DNA from 3 places in the Intrasporangium zincisolvens genome. Region 3 is predicted to be linked to each of the others. Evidence: riboswitches for the same ligand, from Rfam matches in the RefSeq annotation. Region 3 holds a riboswitch; each other region holds the start of a gene.
The links. A riboswitch is a leader RNA that binds a small molecule or an ion and turns the genes downstream of it on or off. The one in region 3 is predicted to bind S-adenosylmethionine.
Positions count from the first base shown of each region.

Region 1: linked by a shared signal. The riboswitch ahead of metX (homoserine O-acetyltransferase MetX) and the one ahead of RY076_RS23680 (putative leader peptide) in region 3 are both predicted to bind S-adenosylmethionine.
Region 2: linked by a shared signal. The riboswitch ahead of RY076_RS14600 (bifunctional o-acetylhomoserine/o-acetylserine sulfhydrylase) and the one ahead of RY076_RS23680 (putative leader peptide) in region 3 are both predicted to bind S-adenosylmethionine.

Region 1 is NZ_JAWIIL010000012.1:81,245-84,496, forward strand. Features, by position in the region: gene RY076_RS21415 (universal stress protein) at 1-211, opposite strand, end outside; gene metX (homoserine O-acetyltransferase MetX) at 333-1,574, opposite strand; SAM riboswitch class IV at 1,592-1,706, opposite strand; gene RY076_RS21425 (DUF4192 domain-containing protein) at 1,783-2,871, opposite strand; gene RY076_RS21430 (YkvA family protein) at 2,977-3,252, opposite strand, start outside.
Region 2 is NZ_JAWIIL010000005.1:62,365-65,616, forward strand. Features, by position in the region: gene RY076_RS14595 (S66 family peptidase) at 1-717, opposite strand, end outside; gene RY076_RS14600 (bifunctional o-acetylhomoserine/o-acetylserine sulfhydrylase) at 770-2,086, opposite strand; SAM riboswitch class IV at 2,180-2,299, opposite strand; gene RY076_RS14605 (serine/threonine-protein kinase) at 2,541-3,252, shown strand, end outside.
Region 3 is NZ_JAWIIL010000006.1:187,275-190,526, reverse strand. Features, by position in the region: gene rpsA (30S ribosomal protein S1) at 1-1,124, shown strand, start outside; SAM riboswitch class IV at 1,438-1,551, shown strand; gene RY076_RS23680 (putative leader peptide) at 1,584-1,661, shown strand; gene RY076_RS16865 (amino acid ABC transporter permease) at 1,809-2,876, shown strand; gene RY076_RS16860 (amino acid ABC transporter ATP-binding protein) at 2,873-3,252, shown strand, end outside.

The DNA of each region.
Region 1 (3,252 bases), on a different contig from region 3:
CCTCGTGCTCGAGGCCCTTGTCGGCCAGCAGGGCCTTGACGCGGGCGAGCTCGGCCTCGAACGCGGCGGCCTCGTCGGCGTCGAAGTCCTTCCCACCTCGGTGGGAGCTGATGACGACGAGCTTGGTGCCCCGGAGGACGCACTCCTCGGCGGCTCGCTTGAGCGCCGCGCGTCCCTCCTTGGTGGCGACGTATCCGACGACGATGGCCACTTCCCGGACCTCCTTGGTACGGCAACAAACCGGTGGTCGCACCGTACCCGAAATGGGTCACCGCGGCAGCGGCACGACCGGACTGCCCCGACGCCGGTCCGGCACGGAGCCCGCGAGCGCGTCAGTGACGTCGGCGCCGGGCCAGCGCGTCGCGGACGACCGAGCCCACCTGCGCCTCCTCGATGAGGAAGCCGTCGTGGCCGAAAGCCGAGCTGATCGACACGCGTGTCGCGCCGGGCAGCGCGGCGTGGAGCTCGTCGGACAGCCGCGGCGGGTAGAGCCGGTCGGTGTCGACGGACACGACGGTGCAGTCGGCCGTGACGCGGGCCAGCGCCGCCTCGAGCCCACCGCGGTCGCGGCCGACGTCGTGGGAGTTCATCGCCTCGGTGAGCACGACGTAGGAGTTGGCGTCGAAGCGTCGGGCGAGCTTGCCGGCGTGGTGGTCGAGGTAGGACTCGACGGCGAAGCGCCCTCTGCCGGCGGCACGCTCGCCGACGCTGAAGGGGTCCTCACCGAGCTGGGCCTCGCGGCCGAACCGGTCACCGAGCTCGGCCTCCGTGCGGTAGGTGACGTGCGCGATGCGCCGTGCCAGGCCGAGCCCGGTGTCGGGGCGGTGCGCGGAGTCGTAGTAGTCGCCGCCGGCGAAGTGCGGGTCGGTGCGGATCGCGAGCAGCTGCGGCTGGCACCAGGCGATCTGGTCGGCCGTGGCGTACGGCGTCGAGGCGAGCACGACGCAGCGCTCGACGGAGTCGGGATGGCTGACCGCCCACTCGAGGGCGCGCATGCCACCCATGGAGCCACCGATGACGGCGGCGACACGGGTGATGCCGAGATGCGAGAGCAGGGCCCGCTCGGCGGTGACCTGGTCGCGCACCGTGACGTACGGGAAGCGGCTGCCCCACGGGCGGCCGTCGGGGGCCGGGCTCGCCGGCCCGGTCGTGCCCTGGCAGCCACCGAGGACGTTGGCAGCGACGACGAACCACTCGTCGGGGTCGACCGCCTGACCGGGACCGATGAGGCTGTCCCACCAGCCCGGCGACGGATGGCCCCCGCCGGCCTCGCCGACGACGTGGCTGTCGCCGGTCAGCGCGTGCTCGACGAGGACGACGTTGTCGCGGGCCTCGTTGAGCCGGCCCCACGTCTCGTAGGCGACCCGGACGCCGGGCAGGACTCCCCCGCGCTCGAGCTCGAGGTCGCCGAGCTCGGCGAACCGGCGCCGGCCGACGGGGTCGCCGTCGCGCCACACCCCGTCTCCACCCGGCGCATCCGTTCGGGCATCCGTTCGGGCGCCCGCTCTGTCCGGACCCTGCGGGGGACGGACGGGGCGGCGCGTGACCTGGCCGGGACGGTGGGTCACAGTCATGCGGAGAGCTCCTCGGATGTTCGCGCTTGCCGCGGTCCCATACCGGTGCGGCCTGGTCCTCACCCGGGGCACCCCACCGCGAAGGAGGGTTGCCGGCCAGCGAGCCGGGGCTTGTCGCTGGCGCTCATGACCTGCTCCCAACCATACGCGACGGGATGCGCACGCACCGCCCGCCGGTCCAGCCCGTGGACCGGCCCGGGCCGCCTCCTCAGGCGCACCGGGGCGGGCGGACGCCCTTCTCGAGAGCTGCCCGGACGAGCGTCGCCAGAACGTGCCCCGGGTCGGCGAGCAGGGCACGGTCGGCCGCGAACGAGGCATGGGCACCGTCGCCGAGCCACCAGGCGTAGGCGGCGGTCGCCGCGAGGACCGGAGCGGCGCACGCCTCGGGCGTGGCCCGGCACAACTGCTCGACGCGTGCCAGGACGAGCCGCTCGGTCTGGGCCTCGGTCTCGGCCCAGGCCGTGGCGCCCGCCCCGGGGCCGCCATGGATGTCGAGGGCCCGCCGCAGCCGGGTGGCGAGCTCGTCGGGGACGTGGTCACCGGGGAAGCCCGGGCAGAGCCACGAGACGACCAGGTCGCGCAGGCGCGTGTCGACGAGGGGCCCGACGAGCGCCGCGACGGCCCGGGGGGACGGGTCGACGTCGAGCCCGGACCGCACGAGCCGCACCCATGCTCCGAGAGCCTCGTCGACGAGCTCACCGCGGGCCCGACGGTCGGCGACCGAGCCGCCGCCGTCGGCTCGCTCGAGCCGGCCCACCCACTCCTCCACCGCGGCCAGCCGCCCGGCGTGGTCGGGGTCCTCGGGTGGGAGGGGCTCGACGAGCCGGGCCAGCTCCTCGCGGCTGGCGAGCACGGCGGTACCCATCGCGACGTACTCGGCGACGGCCGGTACATCGGCCGGCTCGGGCATGGGCCGCCCGGGAGACGGACAGCAGTCGCAGTCGAGCCCGAACCACTGCCCGTCGCGGACGACCAGTCGCTCCCCGACCGTCACCCCTCCCTCGTCGAGACCGTCCCGCAGCGCGTCGAGCAGCGGTACCGGATCGCCCGACTCGTCCGGCCCGCCCGCGAACCCGACGAGGACGACGCGGCTCGGGCGCTCCTGCACCAGGGTCGGCACGGTCTGCTGGGCCGCCCGCGCGGCGTCGGCCGGACCGACGAGGTCGAGCCGGGCCACCAACCCGAGGCGCAGCTCGTGGAAGCAGACGACGACGATGCTGCGCTCGGGCCGGAAGCCGAGGTGGTAGGGCAGAACCGTCAACAGCTCGGCGGGTCCGGACAGGGAGATCTTCGGCATGCCCGAAGGCTGCCCTCGGCCGGGTCGGGGCCGCAGCCCTGCAGACCCCGGCTGTGGACGCGCGTCCCTCGGCGCGAGGGGGTGTGGACGACGGCGACCGGGCCTTCAGCGCTCGAGCCGCTTGCGGACCGACTCGAGCACGTAGTCGGTCGCGGCCTGACGCGCACCCTCGGGGAGACGGACACGCCCGGTGCCCTCGGCGCGGCCGGGAACTGCCGACGGCGCGCCGGGCGCGGGTCGTGAGCCGGCCGCAGCGCCCTGCCTGCCGACGAGGCGCCCACGGGCGGCACCCGTGACGTCGCGGTCGCGGCGTCGGCTGTCGCTGACCTCGCCGGCCCACAGGCGGGCCCGGGCGTCGGCAGCCGTGCCGAGCGTGGTGCC
Region 2 (3,252 bases), on a different contig from region 3:
GTCGCGGGCGAAGGCACCGATGTCGGCGAAGCGCCCGCCGGCGAGGAAGCTGATCGTCTCGACGCAGCCGCCGACCAGGCGACCGGAGAAGTGCGCGGCCTCGCCCTCGTGGCCGGGGTCGATGCGGGTCCACGTGCCGCGCCCGTCGAGGGTCATCTGCGAGACCGTCGGGTTGCCGGCGTAGTCGTCCCAGCCGCTGGAGCGGAACCGGCCGGGGGAGTGCTGGCGCAGCTCGTCGCCCGGCGTCGCGGCGGCGACGTCGACCCAGTGGAGGATGCCGTCGGGGAGCGCGTACGGGGTGTCCATGAGGTTCTGCCCGTGGATGGTCGCCAGTCCCGTGGCGAGGGTGAGCGGGGTCAGCCACGTGGAGGTGTCGGAGAAGCCGACGCACCACGTGGGCTCGGCGGCCGCGATCGCGTCGAGGTCGAGCAGGTCGAGCAGGTCGATGCCGGTCTCTCCGCCCCACGGCGGTACGACGGCCCGGATCGTCGGGTCGAGCAGCATCGACATGAGCTCGGCGGCGCGCGCCTCGCGTGGTCCGCTGACCTGGCTCGGCGCGTGGTTGAGCTCGCCCACGACGACCTCGAAGCCGCGGTCGCGCAGGCACTCGACCGCGTGGGCGAAGCGTCCCCAGAGGGCGTCGGACACGCCGGAGCTCGGCGACGTCACGCCGATCCGGTCGCCGGGACGCAGGGGAGCGGGGTAGCGGATCGGCATGGCCGACATGGTGCCAGCCGTGCCGAGCCGCCACACCCGGGTTTCGGCCGCGTCAGGCCTTGGCGGCCGTGAAGCCCTGCTCGAGGTCGGCGACGATGTCGTCGATGTGCTCGATGCCCACCGAGAGGCGCACGAGGCCGGGCGTGACGCCGGCGGCGAGCCGGTCCGCGTCGGGCCCCTGGGAGTGCGTCGTCGACGCCGGGTGGATGACGAGCGAGCGGACGTCGCCGATGTTGGCGACGTGGCTGTGCAGCGTCAGCGCCTCGACGAACTTCTTGCCCGCCTCGAGGCCGCCGACGATCTCGAACGACAGGACGGCACCGGCGCCGCGCGGGGTGTACTTGTCGGCAAGGGCGTGGAACGGGCTGTCCTGCAAGGATGCCCACACGACGCGCTCGACCTGCTCGTGCGCCTGGAGGAAGGCCGCCACCTTGTGGGCGTTCTCGATGTGACGCTCGATGCGCAGCGACAGCGTCTCGAGCCCCTGGGCGATGAGGAAGGCGTTGAAGGGCGACGCGGCGGGGCCGAGGTCGCGCAGCAGCTGGACCCGGGCCTTGAGGATGAAGGCGAGGTTGGCGCCGAGCGGGCTGCCGACGCCGAGGTCGCGGGCGAAGACGAGCCCGTGGTAGCTCTCCTCGGGGGTGTTGTAGTTCGGGAACTTCTCGGGGTCCTTGCCGTAGTCGAACGTGCCCGCGTCGACGATGACGCCGGCGATCGAGGTGCCGTGCCCGCCGAGGTACTTCGTCGCCGAGTGCACGACGACGTCGGCGCCCCATTCGATCGGGCGGATGAGGTACGGCGTCGCGACGGTGTTGTCGACGACGAGCGGCACGCCGTGCTCGTGGGCGAGGGCCGCGACGGCCTCGATGTCGAGGATCTCGCTCTTCGGGTTGGCGATGGTCTCGCCGAAGAGCAGCTTGGTGTTGGGGCGGATCGCCGCACGCCACGAGTCGATCGAGGTCGGGTCCTCGACGAAGCCGACCTCGATGCCGAACTTCGGCAGGGTGTGCTTGAAGAGGTTGAAGGTGCCGCCGTAGAGGCTGGGGGAGACGACGACGTGGTCACCCGCCTCGGCGATGTTGAGCACGGCGAGCGTCTCCGCGGCCTGGCCAGACGCCACGAGCAGGGCGCCCACACCACCCTCGAGTGCCGCGATGCGCTGCTCGACGACGTCGGTGGTCGGGTTCATCAGGCGTGTGTAGATGTTGCCGAACTCCTTGAGCCCGAACAGGTTTGCTGCGTGGTCGGTGTCGTTGAAGACATAGCTCGTGGTCTGGTAGATCGGCAGGGCGCGCGCTCCGGTGGCGCTGTCGGCGGACTGCCCGGCGTGGATCTGCTGGGTCTCGAAGGACCACTTCGGCTCGGTCATCGGTCGTTCTCCTCGTTGTCCTCGTGCGGCCGGTGACCGGGTGCCCCGAGGGGACGGGTCCGGCGCACCGACGGGTCGGTGCGGGAGAGAGAGTCTCCGCGCTTGCCCGCGCGCCGGGTGGCGACGACGGGCCAGGTCTTCACCCGGGGCACCCCGCCGCGGTGGGAGGGTTGCCGGCCAGCGAGCCGGGGCTTGACGCTGACACTCATGACCTACCGGCGAGTGTACGGACGCGTGTCCGCGAGGTGGGAGCGCGTGTCCTCATCGTGGACGCCCGATGCGTGCCCTCGGGCGGCCGTGGAGCAGGCCGTTGCCGGCTGTTGACGCCGAGCCGTGTCGAGATGTCCTGGGCGTCAGTCGAACTCGTTGTCCACAGGGTCTACAGAGGTCTTTCCTTCCATTCGAACATGTGTTCTAATGGACAAACGGGACAGGCGTCGAGAGGAGGCCCCGGATGCCGTACGTCGCATCGCCGCGTGGGGCCTCTGATGTGCCGGAGGCTGGGCCGTTCCGGGTGCTTCGCGTGTCGTGGTCGGCCGACCCGTCCGAGCTCGCGGAGTGGCTGGAAGCGCTGCTCGCCCCCGTCCGTGATCGGGCTGAGCGTGCTCGGTCGGCTGGTCTGGTCGAGGGTTTGGTGCGGGCCGGGGAGCAGGTCCTGGAGCAGATCGAGGAGCTCGAGTCGGCCAAGGCGCGGCTGGAGGCCGAGCTGCTCGCGGCGTACGGGGCGCTGGCCTCGATCGAGGCGCAGCAGGTCGCGGCGCTGCCGCAGGGCGGGTCGGCGGCTCGGATGGCGGGCTTGGTGTCGCCGGAGCGGGTCGTGGCCGAGGAGATCGCGCTCGCGACGGGGGTCGGCGCCGGGGAGGTGGCGCGGCGGCTCGCGGTTGCGACGGCGCCGCGGCGGCACCGGGTGATGCTGGCGGCGCTGCGCGAGGGGGCGACGTCGCTGTACCGGGTGCTGCAGGTCGCCTCCGACACGAGCATGTTGTGCGACGCGGATATCGCGACGGTGGCCGAGGCGGTCCTGGCGCCGAGCCGCGACGGGAACATCGTGGGGCAGCGGACCTTCACGGCCCGGCTGCGGCGCGGTCGCAGCCGTCGACGCGCGTGGCTCGGAGGAGCGCCGGGCGCACGCGCGGGCGCGGCGTGGGGTGTTCGGGCGGATGACC
Region 3 (3,252 bases):
AGGAGGAGGACGGCGTCGTCACCGGCACCGTCATCGAGGTCGTCAAGGGTGGTCTCATCCTCGACATCGGCCTGCGCGGCTTCCTGCCCGCCTCCCTCGTCGAGATGCGCCGTGTCCGCGACCTCCAGCCGTACGTCGGCAAGGAGATCGAGGCCAAGATCATCGAGCTCGACAAGAACCGCAACAACGTGGTCCTGTCGCGCCGCGCGTGGCTCGAGCAGACGCAGTCCGAGGTGCGCACGACGTTCCTCAAGGAGCTCCAGAAGGGCCAGGTCCGTCAGGGCGTCGTGTCCTCCATCGTCAACTTCGGTGCGTTCGTGGACCTCGGCGGCGTCGACGGTCTCGTCCACGTCTCCGAGCTGTCGTGGAAGCACATCGACCACCCGTCCGAGGTCGTCGAGGTCGGCAACGAGGTCACCGTCGAGGTGCTCGACGTCGACATGGACCGCGAGCGTGTCTCCCTGTCGCTCAAGGCGACGCAGGAGGACCCGTGGCAGCACTTCGCCCGGACCCACGCCATCGGCCAGGTCGTCCCGGGCAAGGTCACCAAGCTCGTCCCGTTCGGTGCGTTCGTGCGCGTCGAGGACGGCATCGAGGGCCTCGTGCACATCTCCGAGCTGGCCGAGCGCCACGTGGAGCTGCCGGAGCAGGTCGTCAACGTCGGTGACGAGATCTTCGTCAAGGTCATCGACATCGACCTCGAGCGTCGTCGCATCTCGCTGTCGCTCAAGCAGGCCAACGACCAGGCCGTCGCGGCGTCGGAGTTCGACCCGACCCTCTACGGCATGGCCGCCGAGTACGACGAGCAGGGCAACTACAAGTACCCCGAGGGCTTCGACCCGGAGACGAACGAGTGGCTCGAGGGCTTCGACGCCCAGCGCGAGAAGTGGGAGCGTCAGTACGCCGACGCCCACGCTCGCTGGGAGGCCCACAAGGCCCAGGTCGACGCCGCGACGAAGGCCGACGCCGAGGCTGCGTCCAGCCCGAGCACCTCGACGTCCTACTCGTCCGCGACGGGCGACCAGGGCGGCGACGAGCAGCGCAACGCGCCGGCTCCCGCCGAGGGCACCCTCGCCTCCGACGAGGCGCTCGCGGCTCTCCGTGAGAAGCTGACGGGCAACTGAGCTGACGCTCTGACGCTCTGACGTCGACAGGGCCCCGGACCATCTGGTCCGGGGCCCTGTCGCGTCTCCGGGGACCGGGGGAGTGGTGCCAGGGCGGGCGCCCCGTCTCAGGATTCAAGAAGTCCTCGGCCAATATCCGATGCGCTGAGTAGGAATTATGCCCTTCGCTCGAGGTGGCACGGAGCGCCGAATGTGGCTGCGCGCCAAGGGAACTCGATGAAGGGTCGAGAGTGGTGGCGATGCGCCGCCGGGGGCGGCAGGGGTGGTTCGGGAGGTTTGCGCACCGGGTGGGCCGTCCGTAGTGTCGGTGGCAGGTCAAGAGCTCCAGTGCCAAGCCCCGGCTCGCTGGACAGCAACCCTCCTCCGCGGCGGGGTGCTCCGGGTGAGGACCTGGCCGGCGCCCGACGGGCTCCGGCAAGCGCGGACTCGAGGATCGGGTCCCGGACCCGAGGAGCAGTCATGGCACGGACGACCACCCCGGTGGCCCGTCGTCACGTCGACCTGCTCCGGGTGTCCAGCGCGCTCTGTCGCCGGTGACCCACCGCCCCCGCCGCGTCGGTTGACGACGCCCGGGCGGTGCGCGTCCGGCCGCACGGTGATCCCGTGGGCCCGACGCGGCCGACGCAGACCACCGACCACGCCACCCGTCCCGCACGGGTGCCCCCGCGTCCCCAGGAGAACCCCGTGACCTCCGTGTCCACCGCCTCCGTCCCGCGGACCGCCTCGCCGGCGGCTCCGACACCACCACGAGCGACGCCGTCACCGAGCGCCGTTCCCGACGCCCAGGACGCCCAGGACGCCCACGACGCCCACGACGCCCACGACGCCCACGATGCCGGGACCGGCCTGACCGTCGTCCCGCGGCGCACCCCGTGGACCTGGGTCGGCGTCGCCGCCGTGCTCGTCCTCGTCGCGATGTTCGTCAACGGCTTGGCCACCAACCCGGGCTGGGAGTGGCCGACCTTCGCCGCCTACTTCGCGAGCGAGACCATCGTGCGCGCCCTCGGCACGACGATCCAGCTCACCGTCCTCGGCACCGTGACGGGCTTCGCCCTCGGCGTCGTGCTGGCCGCGATGCGCTTGTCGCACAACGGGTTCCTGCGCTCGGTCGCGTGGACCTACATCTGGGCGTTCCGCTCGATCCCACTCATCGTCCAGCTGCTCTTCTGGTTCAACATCGCCTACCTGTACCAGACGATCTCCTTCGGCCTGCCCTTCGGGCCCTCGTTCGGCAGCGTCTCGACGAACGACCTCTTCGGTGCCCTCGGTGCGGCCGTCCTCGGCCTGGCCCTGCACCAGGCCGCGTACGCCGCGGAGATCATCCGGGGCGGCATCCTGTCGGTCGACGAGGGCCAGCGCGAGGCCGCGGCCGCCCTCGGCATCCCGCGAACGCGACAGTTAACCCGGATCGTCCTGCCGCAGGCGATGCGCTCGATCCTGCCCAACGCCGCCAACGAGGTCATCAGCCTCTTCAAGGGGACCTCGATCGTCTCGGTGCTCGCGATCCCGGAGCTCTTCTACCAGGTGCAGGTCATCTACGGCCGCAACTCCCGGGTCGTGCCGCTGCTGCTCGTGGCGACGGTCTGGTACATCGTCCTGACCACGCTGCTGTCGGTGGGCCAGTACTACGTGGAGCGGTACTTCGCCAAGGGCAGCTCGCGAGCCCTGCCCCCGACGCCGCTGCAGCGCCTGCGGTCGCGGCTCGCCGGCGTCGGCGTCCGGACCACCGACGCCCAGGGGGAGGCCCGATGAGCATCCCCACCGCGACGGCACCACCGGTCGTCGACCTCCGCGACGTCACCAAGTCCTTCGGTGGGCACGTCGTCCTCGACGGCATCGACCTGCGGCTCGAGGAAGGGACCGTCACGGTCGTGCTCGGCCCCTCGGGTTCGGGCAAGTCGACGCTCCTGCGCACCATCAACCACCTCGAGAAGGTGGACCGGGGCCAGGTCCGCGTCAAGGGCGCCCTCATCGGCTACCGCCAGTCGGGTGACCGGATCCACGAGCTGTCGGAACGGGAGATCCTGCGCCAGCGCAGCCGGATCGGGTTCGTCTTCCAGCAGTTCAACCTCTTCGGCCACCTGACCGTCCTCGAGAACGTCGTCGAGGCGCCGGTGTCGGCCCAGGG